2 linked regions of the Flexivirga oryzae genome follow. The protein of the gene in region 1 interacts with the protein of each later gene in a pairwise test. Links are inferred from orthologs where the notes say so. Each region holds a gene or a part of one and is shown on either strand. Other genes may lie near its edges. The genes, in order: rpe and eno.

What was found.
Region 2: the proteins of rpe (region 1) and eno interact in binary tests that used the Escherichia coli proteins (3 or more experiments, as listed by UniProt). The link is inferred for Flexivirga oryzae from one-to-one orthologs.

Annotation. Positions count from the first base shown.
Region 1 is NZ_JACHVQ010000001.1:1,414,127-1,421,900, forward strand. The notes cover bases 1,624-4,460. They hold rpe (ribulose-phosphate 3-epimerase), read left to right. Parts: upstream 1,624-2,618; coding sequence 2,619-3,302; downstream 3,303-4,460. Other genes in these bases: FHU39_RS06515 (RsmB/NOP family class I SAM-dependent RNA methyltransferase), read left to right, coding at 1,624-2,590; ribD (bifunctional diaminohydroxyphosphoribosylaminopyrimidine deaminase/5-amino-6-(5-phosphoribosylamino)uracil reductase RibD), read left to right, coding at 3,601-4,460. In the rest of the region: def (peptide deformylase), read left to right, coding at 1-154; fmt (methionyl-tRNA formyltransferase), read left to right, coding at 156-1,085; more of FHU39_RS06515, read left to right, coding at 1,082-1,623; more of ribD, read left to right, coding at 4,461-4,611; FHU39_RS06530 (riboflavin synthase), read left to right, coding at 4,613-5,224; FHU39_RS06535 (nicotinamide mononucleotide transporter), read left to right, coding at 5,221-5,925; ribA (GTP cyclohydrolase II), read left to right, coding at 5,922-7,115; ribH (6,7-dimethyl-8-ribityllumazine synthase), read left to right, coding at 7,112-7,579; FHU39_RS06550 (phosphoribosyl-ATP diphosphatase), read left to right, coding at 7,667-7,774. UniProt on the Escherichia coli protein: Catalyzes the reversible epimerization of D-ribulose 5-phosphate to D-xylulose 5-phosphate.
Region 2 is NZ_JACHVQ010000006.1:110,974-118,701, forward strand. The notes cover bases 2,755-5,545. They hold eno (phosphopyruvate hydratase), read right to left. Parts: upstream 4,895-5,545; coding sequence 3,614-4,894; downstream 2,755-3,613. Other genes in these bases: FHU39_RS23010 (DUF501 domain-containing protein), read right to left, coding at 2,755-3,062; FHU39_RS23015 (septum formation initiator family protein), read right to left, coding at 3,071-3,589; FHU39_RS24495 (sensor histidine kinase), read left to right, coding at 5,386-5,545. Outside these bases: FHU39_RS22990 (helix-turn-helix domain-containing protein), read left to right, coding at 1-414; FHU39_RS22995 (WhiB family transcriptional regulator), read right to left, coding at 406-669; FHU39_RS23000 (DsbA family oxidoreductase), read right to left, coding at 688-1,452; FHU39_RS23005 (Ppx/GppA phosphatase family protein), read right to left, coding at 1,612-2,547; more of FHU39_RS23010, read right to left, coding at 2,544-2,754; more of FHU39_RS24495, read left to right, coding at 5,546-7,728. UniProt on the Escherichia coli protein: Catalyzes the reversible conversion of 2-phosphoglycerate (2-PG) into phosphoenolpyruvate (PEP). It is essential for the degradation of carbohydrates via glycolysis.

The sequences.
Region 1 (7,774 bases):
GACCGACCACCTGGACGGCATCCTCTTCATCGACCGGCTCGACAAGGAGCAGCGCAGGCTCGCGCTCAAGGAGATCCGCAACGCGGAGTGGGCCGGCCTGCCCGGGCCGATCGTCAGGGACAGTCCGCACGCCAACCCGTCGTACGGGGCCTGACATGCGTGTCGTCTTCGCCGGCACACCCGAGGTGGCGCTGCCCAGCCTGCGCGCGATCGCGGCGTCCCCGCACCAGATCGTCGGCGTGGTCACGCGTCCGGACGCGCCGGCCGGTCGGGGCCGCGCCCTGCGCCCGTCACCGGTCGGCGAGTTCGGTGCGGAGCTGGGCGTGCCGGTGCTCACCCCGCGGTCGGCCAAGGACCCGGGTTTCGCCGAGGAGTTGGCGGCGCTGCAACCGGACGTGTGCCCGGTGGTCGCCTACGGCTCACTGGTGCCACGCAGGGTCATCGACATACCGCGCCTCGGGTGGGTCAACCTGCACTTCTCGCTGCTGCCGGCCTGGCGCGGCGCCGCCCCGGTGCAGCACGCGATCCTGCACGGCGACGAGGTGACCGGCGCGACGGCCTTCCTGCTCGAAGAAGGCATGGACACCGGTCCCGTGCTGGGCACGATGACCGAGACGATCCGCCCGGCCGACACCAGCGGCGACCTGCTGGGGCGGCTGGCCGAAGCGGGCGCGGGACTGCTCGTCGCAGCACTCGACGGGCTGGAGAGCGGTTCGATCGCCCCGGTGCCGCAACCCGCCGACGGTGTCTCCATGGCGCCGAAGATCACCGCCGCCGACGGTGAGATCCGTTGGAGCGACCCGGCTTTCGCCATCGACCGACGAGTTCGAGCCTGTACGCCGGCACCGGGTGCGTGGACGACGTTCCGTGGGACACGCCTGAAGATCGGCGGCCTGACGCCGAGCGCGCCGGACGACATCCAGCCGGCAGCGGGCGAACTGCGCGCCACCAAGAAGGCCGTGTATGTCGGCACCGGCAGCACTCCCGTGCGGCTGGATGTCGTCCAGCCGCACGGCAAGAAGGCGATGCCCGGTGCGGACTGGGCCCGCGGTGTGCGGGTCGACGAAGGAGAGACTTTCGGGTGAACAACAGCGACCAACCTGGCGGGTACCGCGACGAGCGCGGCCGGCAGCGCCCCGCGTCACGACGCGCCGGCGGCAAGAACCGCACCGCCGTCCGGCCGGCGGACCGGCGTCGCGGCGGCGACCCCACCCGCAAGGCTGCGTGGCAGGTCATGCGGTCGGTGGCCGACGGTGCCTACGCCAACCTGGAGCTGCCGAAGGTGCTCCGGGCGGCGGACCTGCACGGACGGGACGCCGCGTTCGCCACGGAGCTGACGTACGGCGCCATCAGGATGCGCGGGCTGTACGACGCCGTCATCGAGTTCGCGGCCGGGCGACCGGTCGGGCAGATCGACCCGCCGGTGCTGGACACGCTGCGTCTCGGCGCCCATCAGATCCTCGGCATGCGGGTCCCGTCGCACGCCGCCGCCTCGGAGACGGTGGCCCTGGCACGCGAGATGAACGGCACCGGGGCCTCGGGCTTCGTCAACGCCGTGCTGCGGCGGATCACCGAGCGCACCCGCGAGGAGTGGGTCCGAGAGGTCACGGCCGGCCGGTCCCTTGAGGACGCGCTCGCCGTCGAGTACTCGCACCCGGCCTGGGTGGTGCGGGCGTTGCGCGGAGCGTTGCGGTCCGGGGGAGTGGCCGACGAGGCGAGCCTGGACGATGCGCTGGTCGCGCTACTGGAGGCGGACAACGCCGCACCGGCGGTGTCACTGGTCGCCCGTCCGGGTCTCGCGACCGTGCAGGAGCTGGTCGACGCCGGCGCCGAGGCGTCCACCCTGTCACCCGTCGGCGCGGTGCTGCCCGGCGGTGACCCGGCCGACATACCGGCCGTCCGGCAGACCCGGGCGGCGGTGCAGGACGAGGGTTCTCAGCTGGTCGCGCTCGCGCTCGCCGCGGCGCCGCGGGAGGGTGAGGGGCCGCAGGAGTGGCTCGACCTGTGCGCCGGGCCGGGTGGCAAGGCGGCACTGCTGGCCGCGCTGTCGGCCGACCGACCGGACGTCACCGTCTTCGTCAACGAGGTCAGCGAGCACCGCACCGAGCTGGTGCGGCGGACCATGCGCGCCGCGATCGACGCCGGTGCCGAGGTCATGATCGGCACCGGCGACGGCCGTGAGCTCGGCGCGGAGGAGCCGAACACCTACGACCGGGTCCTGGTCGACGCACCGTGCACCGGTCTCGGCGCGCTGCGGCGCCGGCCGGAGGCACGCTGGCGACGGACACCGAGCGACGTCACCGACCTCACCACCGTGCAGTCGGACCTGCTGACCTCGGCCCTGGACGCGGCCAAACCCGGAGGTGTCGTCGCCTACGTCACGTGCAGCCCGCACGTCGCGGAGACCACCGAGGTGGTCCGTTCGGTGACCGCGGGCCGTGACGACGTCGTCGTCGAGGACGCGCGGCCGCTCTTCCGCGACGCCGCAGGTGCACAGCTCGCCGATCTCGGTGACGGGCCGGCGGTGCAGCTGTGGCCGCACCTGCACGGCACCGACGCGATGTTCTTCGCGCTGCTGCGCAAGAAGTGAATTAGCAGATACCGCACCACGATTCGTCATGAGAAAACCTGGAGGACGCGTGCTGATCGCACCGAGCATCCTGTCGGCCGACTTCGCCAATCTCGAGCGCGACCTGCACCGGATCGCGAACGCGGACTGGGCGCACGTCGACGTGATGGACTACCACTTCGTGCCCAACCTCACCCTCGGGCTGCCCGTCGTCGAGGCACTGCAACGGGTCAGCCCGATCCCGCTCGACTGCCACCTGATGATCGAGGACCCGGACCGGTGGGCGCCCGCGTACGCGGAGGCGGGGGCACACAGTGTGACCTTCCACATCGAGGCGGCCCGTGACCCGCGCACGCTGGCGAAGGACCTGCACGCGGCCGGCGCGCAGGCCTGTATGGCGCTCAAGCCGGGGACACCGTTCGCGCCGTACGAGGAGTTGCTGGACGTGGTCGACATGGTCCTGGTCATGACCGTGGAGCCGGGGTTCGGCGGGCAGAGCTTCATGGCCGACCAGATGCCGAAGGTGCGCGAGGTCCGGGAGGCGATCGGCCGGCGCGGCGGCCAGATCCGCATCGAGGTCGACGGCGGCGTCGCCGCCTCCACGATCGAACAGTGCGCGGCGGCCGGCGCTGACGTATTCGTCGCAGGCTCAGCCGTTTACGGGGCGGAGGACGCAGCCGCCGCGGTCGAGGAGTTGCGCGGCCTCGCGCAGGCGTGCGCCGGCCACCGCTGACTCACCAGGTGGACGCTCCTTGCGGCAGGGCTTGACTGCAGTGTCATAATGTTGCCGAACGTGCTCCGGGGTCGGTGAAATTCCGAGCCGGCGGTGATAGTCCGCGACCCGACTGCTTCGGCAGCCGGTTGACCTGGTGGAACTCCAGGACCGACGGTTAAAGTCCGGATGGGAGGCGCACGTGGGGTGTGCCCTCTGGCAGACCCCGGCGGCAGTGCAAGGCCAGCCATCCTGGCCGACCGCAACCGCTCGTCATCCCCGGAGCCGGTGAGACCGGACCGGAAGGAGTGACGAGGCGGTGCAGCACCCCTCAGCTTTCGAGCAGCCGATGCGCGCTGCCCTCGAACTGGCCGCGCGCGGCCCCGTCGCCGACGCCAACCCGCGGGTCGGGTGCGTGATCGTGCGTGACCAGGCCGTCGTCGGCCGAGGCTGGCACGCCGGCGCCGGGACGCCGCACGCCGAAGTGGTGGCACTCGCCGACGCCGGTGAGCTCGCGCGCGGCGCCACCGCCTACGTCACGCTCGAGCCATGTGCCCACCAGGGCCGCACCGGACCGTGCACCGCAGCACTCAGCGCGGCCGGCGTGTCCCGGGTCGTCTACGCGCAGGAGGACCCGAACCCGGTCGCGCAGGGCGGCGCCGCGGTGCTCCGCGACCGCGGGATCGAGGTGCACGGCGGTGTGCTGGCCGCCGAGGCCGCAGCCCTCAACGAGACCTGGTCGTTCGCGGTCACCCACGAACGGCCCTGGGTGGTGTGGAAGTTCGCGATGACGCTGGACGGCCGGTCGGCCGCGGCCGACGGGACGAGCCAGTGGATCAGCAACCCCGAGTCCCGTGCCGAAGTGCACGAACTGCGGGCCCGAGTGGGCGCCGTCATGGTCGGCACCGGCACCGCGCTCGCGGACGATCCGCAGCTGACCGCACGTTCCGCGGCCGGTGCCGTCACCGGGCCGCAGCCGTTGCGGGTCGTCGTCGGCGAGCGGGAACTTCCCGCGGCGGCACGGGTGCTGGACGACGCCGCGCCGACGGTGCACCTGCGCACCCACGAGCCGGAGGTCGTGCTCGAGGACCTGCACGCACGCGGCGTCCGGTCCGTCCTGCTCGAAGGCGGTGCGACACTCGGCGCCGCCTTCCAGCGGGCCGGTCTCGTCGACGAAGTCGTCGTGTATGTCGCACCCGTACTGCTCGGCTCCGGCACTGCCGCCGTGGCCGATCTCGGTGTCCACACCCTGTCGGACGCCGCCCACTGGACCCTGCACGACATCCGGCGACTCGCCGACGACGTGCGACTCACCTATCGGAGGAAGTGACGTGTTCACCGGCATCGTCGAAGAGCTCGGAAGAGCCAAAGCGATCGAGCGACAGGGCGACTCGGCTCGGCTCACACTCGAGGCACACAGGGTGCTCGACCAGGTGGAGCACGGTGCGTCGATCGCGGTCAACGGGGTGTGCCTGACGGTCGTGGAACACACCACGGACGAGTTCACCGTCGACGTGATGGCCGAGACCCTGGACCGGAGCAGCCTGGGGGCGCTGACGCCCGGCGGGCAGGTGAACCTGGAGCGCGCCATGCGCGCCGACGGACGGCTGGACGGCCACATCGTGCAAGGGCACGTCGACGGTGTCGTCGAGGTGCTCGGCCGGCAGGAGCACGAGCACTGGACCGAGTTACGGCTGTCGCTGCCGGCGGCGCTGGCGCCATACGTCGCCGAGAAGGGTTCGGTCGCCCTGGACGGCGTCTCCCTGACCGTCGCCTCGGTGACGGCTGACGCGTTCACGGTGTGCCTGATCCCGACGACGCTGCAGCTGACGACCTTCGGGGAGCGTGCGATCGGCGACCCGGTGAACATCGAGGTGGATGTGCTCGCCAAGTACGTCGAGCGCATGGTCGGACTGAACGGGCAGCGAGGAGACCAGCAGTGAACTTCTTCGAGCGCCTCTACGACGCGTCGATCACCATCGGCGGGCACGGCATCACCTGGCGGGAGATCGTCGGAAACCTCTTCGGGCTGGCCTCGGCCATCGGCGGCATGCGGCGCAAGGTCTGGGCCTGGCCGGTCGGGATCGTCGGCAACGCGTTGCTCTTCACGGTCTTCTTCGCGCTCGGCTTCACCGCCCACGGCGGACAGGTGATGTTCGGCCAGGCCGGCCGGCAGGTGTTCTTCATCATCACCTCGATCTACGGGTGGTGGATCTGGCAGCGCAACAAGGCCGGTCGTCGCCCGGACGCCCCGGCCGTACAACCGCACTGGGCCACCGGCGCCGAGCGGCTCGGTTATCTCGGCTTCTGGCTGGTTGCAGTGGTTCTCGTGCAGTGGAGCAGCCGGGTGATCGGTGTCGGCTGGACACCGCCGAGCTGGTACTACTGGGCCGACGCGTGGATCTTCGTCGGCTCGATCGTGGCGACGTTCGCCATGGCGCGCGGCTGGAACGACTTCTGGCTGGTCTGGATCGCGGTCGACCTCGTCGGTGTCCCGGAGCTGATCCACTTCCAGTACTACCCGTCGGCCGCGCTCTACGCGTTCTACGCATGTTTCGTCATCTGGGGTTTCTTCGTGTGGTTGCGAGTCAGCCGTCGGGCGGGCGATCCGTCCGACGTCGATGAAGAGTTGGTGAGGTCATGACAGATTCGATCGAGGCCGCCCTGGCCGAAATCGCCGCCGGCAGGCCGGTGCTCGTCGCGGACGACGCCGACCGGGAGAACGAGGTCGACCTCGTGATGGCCGCGCAGCATGCGGACGCGCGGTGGATCGGCTGGGCCGTCCGGCACGGGTCCGGCGTGATCTGCGCGCCGATGACACATACCGTGGCCGATCGGCTGGGGCTCCCACCGATGGTGCAGGACAACCAGGACCCGAAGGGCACGGCATACACGATCTCCGTGGACGCGACCGGTCTCGCAACCGGGATCAGCGCCGCCGAGCGGGCGAAGACCCTTGCCACGCTGGCCGACCCGAGCTCGGTGGTGGCGGACTTCACCCGCCCCGGACACATCTTCCCGTTGCGTGCCCGCGAGGGAGGCGTGCTCGAACGCACCGGCCACACCGAGGCCGCCGTCGACCTCGCCCGGTTGGCCGGGTGCTCCCCGGTCGGCGCGATCGTCGAACTCGTCCACGACGACGGGTCGATGATGCGGCTCGGGGACGCCGAGGAGCTCGCCGCCCGGGACGGGCTGCTCGTGATCACGATCGAGGACCTGGTGGCCTGGCGCAGGCTGCACGACCGGGTGGTGTGCCGGGCGCGCACGAAGCTGCCGACGCCGCACGGCGCATTCACGATGTTCGGGTACACCGACCTGCTCACCGGTCATGATCACGTGGCACTGGTGTCACCCCACGGGATCTCCGACGAATCACCGCTCGTCCGCGTGCATTCGGAGTGCCTCACCGGCGACGCATTCGGCTCGACGCGGTGCGACTGCGGTCCACAGCTGACCGAGTCCATGCGGCGGATCGGCGCCGGCGGCGGGGTGATCGTCTACCTGCGCGGTCACGAAGGACGTGGCGTCGGCCTGCTCGACAAGCTGCGCGCCTACGAGCTGCAGGACAGCGGCTTCGACACCGTCGACGCGCAGACCGAGCTCGGACTGCCGATCGACGACCGCGAGTTCGGCGCCGCCGCCGCGATCCTGCGTGACCTCGGGATCACCTCGATGCGACTGCTGACGAACAACCCGCAGAAGGAGAAGCAGCTGGCGGCGCTGGGTCTGCAGGTGGAGCGGGTGCCGCTGGTCACCGGCCGCACCGTCAACAACAGCCGGTACCTGGACACCAAACGGGACCGCCTCGGCCACCACCTCGGAGACACAGCATGAGTAAACACGGCGCGCCCGCCCCTGAAGCAGTGGACGGCAGCGGGTTGCGAGTGGCCGTCGTGGCGGCTTCCTGGCACCAGCAGGTGATGGACGGGTTGATCGACGGCGCACGGCGCGGTCTCGACGCGTGCGGGATCCCGGACGCCGAGGTGGTCCGGGTGCCCGGCACGTTCGAGTTGTCGGTGGCGTGCGCGCGGCTCGCCCCGTCATACGACGCACTGGTGGCGCTCGGTGTGGTGATCCGCGGCGGCACACCGCACTTCGACTATGTGTGCACGGCGGCGACACACGGCCTGACCGACGTGTCGGTCCGGACCGGCACCCCGGTCGGCTTCGGGGTGCTGACCTGTGACGACGACGCCCAGGCGCTCGACCGCGCGGGGTTGCCGGGGTCCGCCGAGGACAAGGGGTTCGAGGCGGCGACGGCAGCCGTGGCCACCGCCATGACCCTGCGTGAGAGCTAAGCGTGCCGGGCGTGACGCCATCCGACCAGGGATCAGAGTGTGGTCCAGCTGCAGCAGTGAAGTCCGGTGCAATTAGCCTTGGCTGACGTGAAGACGTTCGATCAGCTGTTTGCTGAGCTAAGGACCAAGGCCAAGGATCGGCCCGCCGATTCGGGCACCGTGCGTGAGCTCGACGCCGGCGTGCATTTCATCGGC
Region 2 (7,728 bases), on another replicon or contig:
TATCTGGCCTCACACACGCTCGCACCCAGCGACGCGGCGCTGCACGCCGGCGAGGCATGGGGGCGCTTCCTCACCGACCGCCCGGCCCCCTTCCGCACCGTGGACGACTCCGCGGCTACCCGGCAACTGGTCGACGTCCTGGACGAGATCGGCTTCGCACCGGAGCCGGTGGAGCAGGACAGCCGCCGGCAGATCCTGCTGCACCAGTGCCCGTTCCGTGAGGTCGCCGAAGAACACCGCGACGTGGTGTGCGCCGTCCACCTCGGCCTGATGCGCGGCGTTCTCGCCGAACTCGACGCACCGGTGGACGCGGCACGGCTCGACCCGTTCGTCGAGGCGAACCTCTGCGTGACAACGCTGGCCGACCGCGCGGCACGCACCGTCTCCGCCGACGACGAGTCGGACTCAGGCTGAGGCGCGCCGCCGGCGCAGGTAGCGCAGTCTGCGTCGCTCCTCCGGCGTCATACCACCCCAGATGCCGTCATCCTCGCCGTGCGCCAGCGCTGCCTCCAGGCACTGCGCGGCCACCGGACAGGTGCGGCAGATGGCCTTCGCACGCTCGGTCTGGGCGAGCGCCGGCCCGGTCGTCCCGACCGGGAAGAACAGGTCCGAGTTGAGACCACGACAGGCTGCGTTCCTGCGCCAGTCATCGTCGGGATCCGTGAGCACGAGCGAACCTCCCCACCGTCAGGCGTCGGACCGCAGCGCCCGCGCGTCGGGCAGCCGGTAGAGGTTGCCCCACCTGCCGCCGATCTGCGACACCCAGGACTCGGGCGGCCGCCCGTCGACCCTCGGGTAGCGGCGGGGATCGCCCACAGGAGGTTCGATCCGCACGTTGCGATAGACCAGCTCCTTGCCGAGCCGGCGCACGGCATCGAGTCCGGTCAGGGTCGCGCCGTCGACCAGGAGCACCGGCAGGTCCGGCCTGTCCAGCGCCAGCCACTCCGCGCGCCACGCCCGCACCCGCCGGTACGCGCCGCCGGTGATCGGACCCCGATTGACCGCGACGGCATACCCGGCCTCGCGCAACGGGTCCGCGTCGACCCCCGACCGCAGCACGGGACCGGTCAGCGGGGTGCGCAGGACGTTCGGGTTGCCGATGTCGACCCCCTCGCGCCAGTACAACTCGAACAGCAGCCGGCGTGCTTCGCCGGCGACCCGACTGCCGCAGAGCTCCGACCAGGCGGACACCGCGGCCTCCGTCTTCGGGGCCACCGCCGGGACGCGCCACGGCAAGAGTTCCCCGTCGAGCAGCGAGGCCTGCAAGGTCGAGAACCGCGCCACGAGTGCACGACGGTCCTCGCCGGACAGGGGCACGCCGCCCACGGGAAGGTCGGCGCGGGACTCGACCGCGCGCCAGTCCACCTCCACCTCCCCGGCCAGCGCGTCCGCACGTCTGCTCGCGACGTAGCACTCCGGGCTACTGAAGTCGGCGTAAACGATCAGGCTCATGGCGACCAACCTCCGTTCCGATGGCGCCGATACCGCGGCGCTGACTATTTTTTACTAGAGTAATAGTTTTTATTACTCAGGGGAAGACGTCGCCGGTGAATGGGTAGCGCGGAGCGGGCTCCGGACCGGGGCTCGGAGCAGGAGGGTCGGGCGGAAGGGTCAGCCGAGCCCGAGGGCGATGCCGTCGAGGATGTCGTGTTCGCTGGTGAGCACCGTGTCGATGCCGGCCACCGCACTGACGCGGCCGACGATGGTGCGCCAGATCAGCGCACCCGATCCGATGACGTCGACCCGCCCGGGATGCATGTAACCGAGCGCGGCACGCTCTGCGCGGGTCGCCCGCAGCAGTGCGTCGCAGGAACGCTGGGCCTGCTCGACCGACAACTCGGTGCCGTGGATCCGCTCCGGGTCGTAGACCGCGAGCCCCAGCGCATGCGCCGTGATGGTGGTGACCGAACCGGCCAGCCCGATCAACGCACCGGCGCGTTGCAGCGGAACCGTCGCGGCGGCTTCGTCGATCGCGGCGTTGATGTCGACCAGCGCCGCGTCGATCTCGGCGTCAGTGGGCGGGTCGGTGTGCAGATGACGCTCGGTGAAGCGCACGCATCCGATGTTCACCGACCGTGCGGCGGTCACGTCGCCGGCGCCGAGGACGAACTCGGTGGATCCCCCGCCGAGGTCGACCACGAGGTATGGCGCAGGCGTCGACGGCTGCACCACGCTCGTCGCGCCGCGAAAGCTCAACTGTGCCTCTTCATCACCGCTGATGACCTCCGGCTCGATGCCGAAATCGCTGAAGGCGGAGGCGATCCCACGGGTGAAGTCGGCTGCGTTCGCCGCATCCCGCGACGCGGAGGTGGCCACGAAACGCACCCGTTCCACGTCGGCCGCGACGCACTGCCCGGCATACACCCGGGCTGCTCGCAACGTGCGCTCCATCGCGTCCGGTGCGATGCGACCGGTCACGTCGACACCCTGACCGAGGCGCACGATCTCCATCGTGCGCACGACGTCACTCAGTGACTGCCCGTCGGTGTCCGCGATCAGCAGGCGGATCGAGTTGGTGCCGCAGTCGACGGCCGCGACTCGCGTCATACCTTCTCCTGGGGCTGGGTGCAGCAACCGCCGTCCCACCAGGCGGGAAGCATTGAAAGTGCTTCGTCGCCAAGCGGATTGACGCCTGGGCCGACTGCCATCGAGTGCGCCACAAGCACGTGCAGGCACTTCACCCGGTCGGGCATCCCGCCCGCCGAGATGCCGGCGATCTCGGGGACCTCACCGAGCGCGGCGCGCCGCCGCAGGTAGTCCTCGTGCGCCGCACGGTAGGCCGCCGCCAGCTCGGGGTCCGTGCCGAGTCGGTCGGTCATCTCACGCATCAGGCCGCGGGCCTCCAGCGTTCCGATCGCGCCGGTCAGCCGGGGGCAGGTGGCGTAGAAGGTCGTCGGGAAGGGCGTGCCATCGGGCAGTCGCGGCAGTGTCCGGACCACGGCAGGACAACCGCAGGGACAACGTGCCGCGATCTCGACCACCCCACGCGGCAGCCTGCCGAGTTGTCGCTCGACCGCCTCGAGGTCTGCGGGATCAACCGCAGGAGAAGGGTTTTCGGGCATGGGTCGGTTCAGTGTTCGCCGGAGGACACGACGGACCGCCACAGCGTGCCGTACCAGGTCTGCGACTGGTTGGCCCGTTTCGCGACACCCGCACCCGACGTCCCGTCGGTCACGTAGACCGTCAGGGTCTTGCCCGGTTTGGCGAAGCCGAGCCGCTGACCGGCCTGCGCCTCGACATACTTCGGGTCGCTCCACTTGGCCTTCTCGGCCCGCAACGACTTGACGTCCGCCTGCTGGGCCGCGACCTGCGCCTGGAGTTTTGCGACCTGCTGCCGCTGCGACAGGTAGGAGCGCACCGTGGGCGCGATCACGACGGCGAGGAAGACGATCAGCGCACCGACGACGGCCAGTCGGCGCATCGAGCGCGGTGACCGCGTCTTGCGCACCGCCCGGGTGCCGGTCGCGGCCTTGCCCGGCGCCGTGCGCACCGAGGTGGTGCGCCCGGTGCCGGAGCGCCGCGGCCGGGCCGACGGGCGTGACGTCGCGCGCGACCGACCCGTCGGGGTCTTGCGCGAATCGCGTGTCACAAGTGGACCTTTCGTTGTCCTCGCTCAGGCCTTGAACCGCGGGAAGGCACTGGCGCCCGCGTAGACCGCGGCGTCGTCCAGCTCCTCCTCGATGCGCAGCAACTGGTTGTATTTGGCGACCCGGTCCGAGCGCGCCGGGGCACCGGTCTTGATCTGCCCGCAGTTGGTGGCGACCGCGAGGTCCGCGATGGTCGTGTCCTCGGTCTCCCCCGACCGGTGACTCATCATGCACCGGAAGCCGTTGCTCTGCGCGAGCGTGACCGCGTCGAGGGTCTCGGTCAGCGTGCCGATCTGGTTGACCTTGACCAGCAGCGCGTTGGCGATCCCGGACTCGATGCCGCGCGCCAGCCGCTTGGGGTTGGTGACGAAGAGGTCGTCGCCGACGATCTGCACCTTGTCGCCGAGCTCGTCGGTGAGGATCTTCCAACCCTCCCAGTCCTCTTCGTTCAGTGGGTCCTCGATCGACACCAGCGGGTATGACGCCACCAGGTCGGCGTAGTAGGCGGTCATCTCGGCGGCGGACTTCTTGCTGCCCTCGAACACGTAGGAACCGTCCTCGAAGAACTCGCTGGCCGCGACGTCGAGCGCGAGCGCGATGTCCTTGCCGGGGGTGTAGCCGGCGGCCTTGATCGCGTCGAGGATCAGGTCGAGCGCGGCGCGGTTGGACTCCAGGCTGGGGGCGAAGCCGCCCTCGTCGCCGAGGCCGGTGGCCAGGCCGCGGTCCTGCAGCACCTTCTTGAGTGCGTGGTAGACCTCAGCGCCCCAGCGCAACGCCTCCCGGAAGGAGCCGGCGCCGATCGGCGCGATCATGAACTCCTGGATGTCGACGTTGGAGTCGGCGTGGGCGCCGCCGTTGAGGATGTTCATCATCGGGACCGGCAGCAGGTGCGCGTTGGGCCCGCCGACGTAACGGAAGAGCGGCAGGTCGGCCGACTCGGCGGCGGCCTGCGCGACGGCAAGGCTGACACCGAGGATGGCGTTGGCTCCCACGCGGCCCTTGTTGTCGGTGCCGTCGGTGCCGAGCATCTCCTGGTCGACCAGGCGCTGCTCGCTGGCGTCATACCCGAGCACATGCGGCGCGATCTCCTCGGCGACAGCGTCGACGGCGTCCTGGACACCCTTGCCGCCATACCGCTTCGCATCGCCGTCGCGGCGCTCGACGGCCTCGAACTGACCGGTGCTGGCACCGGAGGGGACCGCGGCCCGTCCGACGGTGCCGTCGTCGAGCGCGACCTCGACCTCGACGGTCGGGTTGCCTCGGGAGTCGAGGATCTCGCGGGCGAGCAGGGCGTCAATCGTGGCCACTTAGCAGTCTCCTGGCAGGGGTCGGGACGTTGGGAGCAGGCATGATGCCCACACGTGCTGCGGGTTCAGACTATCGCCGACGGCGATGCGGATCCGGGACGACCCGCTCGGTGGGCCCGCCGACTTCGGCCGCTCCGTCGCCGACGGCGCCGGGTGACGCCCGGCACGGCTACCATGTCGAGGCGATTCTGCGAGGCAGTTCACGCCATTCCGGTGTCATGGACGATCGACTTGGTGCATCCTGTTCCGAACGGGCGACCACATTGCCCGCGTCTCACGCTGCCCGAGGGATGCGGACGCGGCGCCGACAAATACACGCGGACGTGGAGCAACTAGGGGTGGGGGCTCGTCCGCACAGACTGTGAAGACGGGGCGCCTCGCGGTGCGCCGCGGACTGGAAGAGACCGACGACGATGCCTGAATCACGCCGACCTGTGACGGCGTCTCCGGCGACGGACGACAACGCGCCCACGAGGACGTTCTGGCCACCGATGGACTGGTCACTGCGACGCAAGGTTGTCGCAGCCCTGGCGATCCCGCTGATCTTCGCCACCGTGCTGGTGTGTTTCCGGATCGCCGGCGCGTGGTCCGACGCGGGCGCCGCATCGCAGGCCAAGAGCCGGTATGCCGCGCTCGAGCCGTCCATCGACTACCTGGCCGCCAGCCAGGACCTCGCCGCAGAACTGGTCCGGCCGTCGCCGGACGACAAGACGATCGAGACGAACCGGGCACGGTTCGGCGCAGCACGCACGGCGCTCACGTCGGCGATCGGCTCGTCGAGCCTCAGCTCGCACCAGCGCAGCCTGCTCAACGCGGCGGTCAACAGCGGTGACGCACTCACCTCCGGGACCGGCGGGACGGGCGACGCCACGTCCCTGGCACCCGGCGCGATCAGCTCCGACGTGCTGGGCTTCCTGGACGACCTCAACGCCGCCCACCCCGAGCAGACGCTCAACGCGCTGCACGACGTGGTCACCGCGCAGAGCCACCTGGCCGACGAACGACTCGACCTGGCACGGGAGACCGGGTTCACCGACGACCTGCGGACCACCCTGTCCGCGGACGTCGGCGGCGAACAGGACGCTCTCGAGCGCGTCCAGGCGGCGCAGTTACCGACGGTGGATGTGTCGACCCAGCAGGCGGCGACGGTCAGCCGGCTCGCGTTCAGCACCAACGGCACGTTCGACCAGGTCAAGAGCGTGACCCCGAGCGTCACCTCCTCCTACCGGACGGTCTACCGCGCCGCGGTGGCCACGGCCACCGACCGGGTGTCCGCCCAGGCGGACGACTCGCGGCGCTCCGCGCTGCTGCAGATCGGCTTGATCCTGGCGATCCTGCTGCTCACCGTGCTGCTCGCCCTGCTCATCTCGCGACGGCTGCTGGTGCGGCCGATCGCCCGGCTGCGACGCAGCACGATCGACGTCGCCGAAGAGCACCTGCCCGCAGCGATCGAACGCGTGCAGTCCGGCCAGGGCGTCGGGCGGATCCAGAGCGTCGCGCTGCCCCATCGGGAGGAGATCGGGCAGCTGTCCCGCGCGATCGACGGGATGCAGAACCGCGCCATCCGGCTGGCGTCCGAACAGGCGACCCTGCGCCGGCAGATGACCGAGATGTTCGAGACCCTGTCGCGACGCAACACCTCGCTGGTCAACCAGCAACTCAACCTGCTCGAGCAGCTGGAGCGCAGCGAGGACGACTCCGCGCGGCTGGACAGCCTCTTCCGGCTGGACCACATGGCCGCTCGCATGCGACGTAACGGTCAGAGCCTGATGGTGCTCGCGGGCAACGAGGGCCGCCACCGGAACGAAACGCTCGCAATCGCCCAAGTGGTCGGGGCGGCGATCTCCGAGGTGCAGGACTACCAGCGGGTCGACGTCGCCCAGTTGCCGGACCAGATCGTCGACCCCGAGGTCGCGACGGACCTGGTGCACGTGGTCGCCGAGCTCGTCGACAACGCACTCGCGTACTCCCCGCCGCAGTCCCGCGTCCAGATCGGCGGTGCGCGCGCCATCGACGGTGGCGTCCTGCTGGAGATCGAGGACCACGGGCTCGGCATCGAGGCGGACCAGCTCGAGAAGCTGAATGACGACATCTCCGCCGGTGGCGAGTTCGGCGTCGAAACCACCCGCCACATGGGCCTTTTCGTGGTCGCACGGCTCGGGGAGAGTCACGGCATCGACGTACGGCTGCGCGCGAACCCCTCGGGCGGCACCGTCGCCGCGGTGCACGTGCCGGTCGGGGTGCTGCGGGCGCCCGAACCTGCCGCACCGCCGGCGCGTCGAGCCACACCCGCACCGGCCCGCGCCGAGCGCGCGACCGCCGTCGACGCCGCTCCCCCGGAGCCGGTCGAGCAGACCGAGGCCGGCCTGCCGCGTCGCCGACCGGGCGCCACCGGCGTGAGCGCCCTCACCGGCGCCGCCTCGCTCGGCGCCGCGGCCGCGCAACACACGGCCGACGCCAGCGATGCCCGGGGCGACTGGGTCTCCCCGATCGCCGGTTCGGCCTCGGCACCCGAGCGCTCGCTCGGCGCGATGGCGTTCTTCAGCGGCACCCGGGACGCCCGGCCGGGCCGATCCGACGACGCCGCCGGAGCCGACGGCGTCGGCGGCCGAGCGGGTTCCGGGTCCGGGTCCGACCTGTCGGCCGGTGACTCGGCGGAAGCCGCCGCGCCTCCGGCGCAGGAGCCACGTCATACTCCTCCCCGGGTGGAGGACACCCCGATCTTCCGGTCGATCAGCTCCCGCTGGCTGGGCGCGGACGGCGAACTGCCGTGGTCCTCCGAGCCCACCGACCGGGCATGGGAGGCCGCGCAGGCCGCGACGGAGGAGCACGCG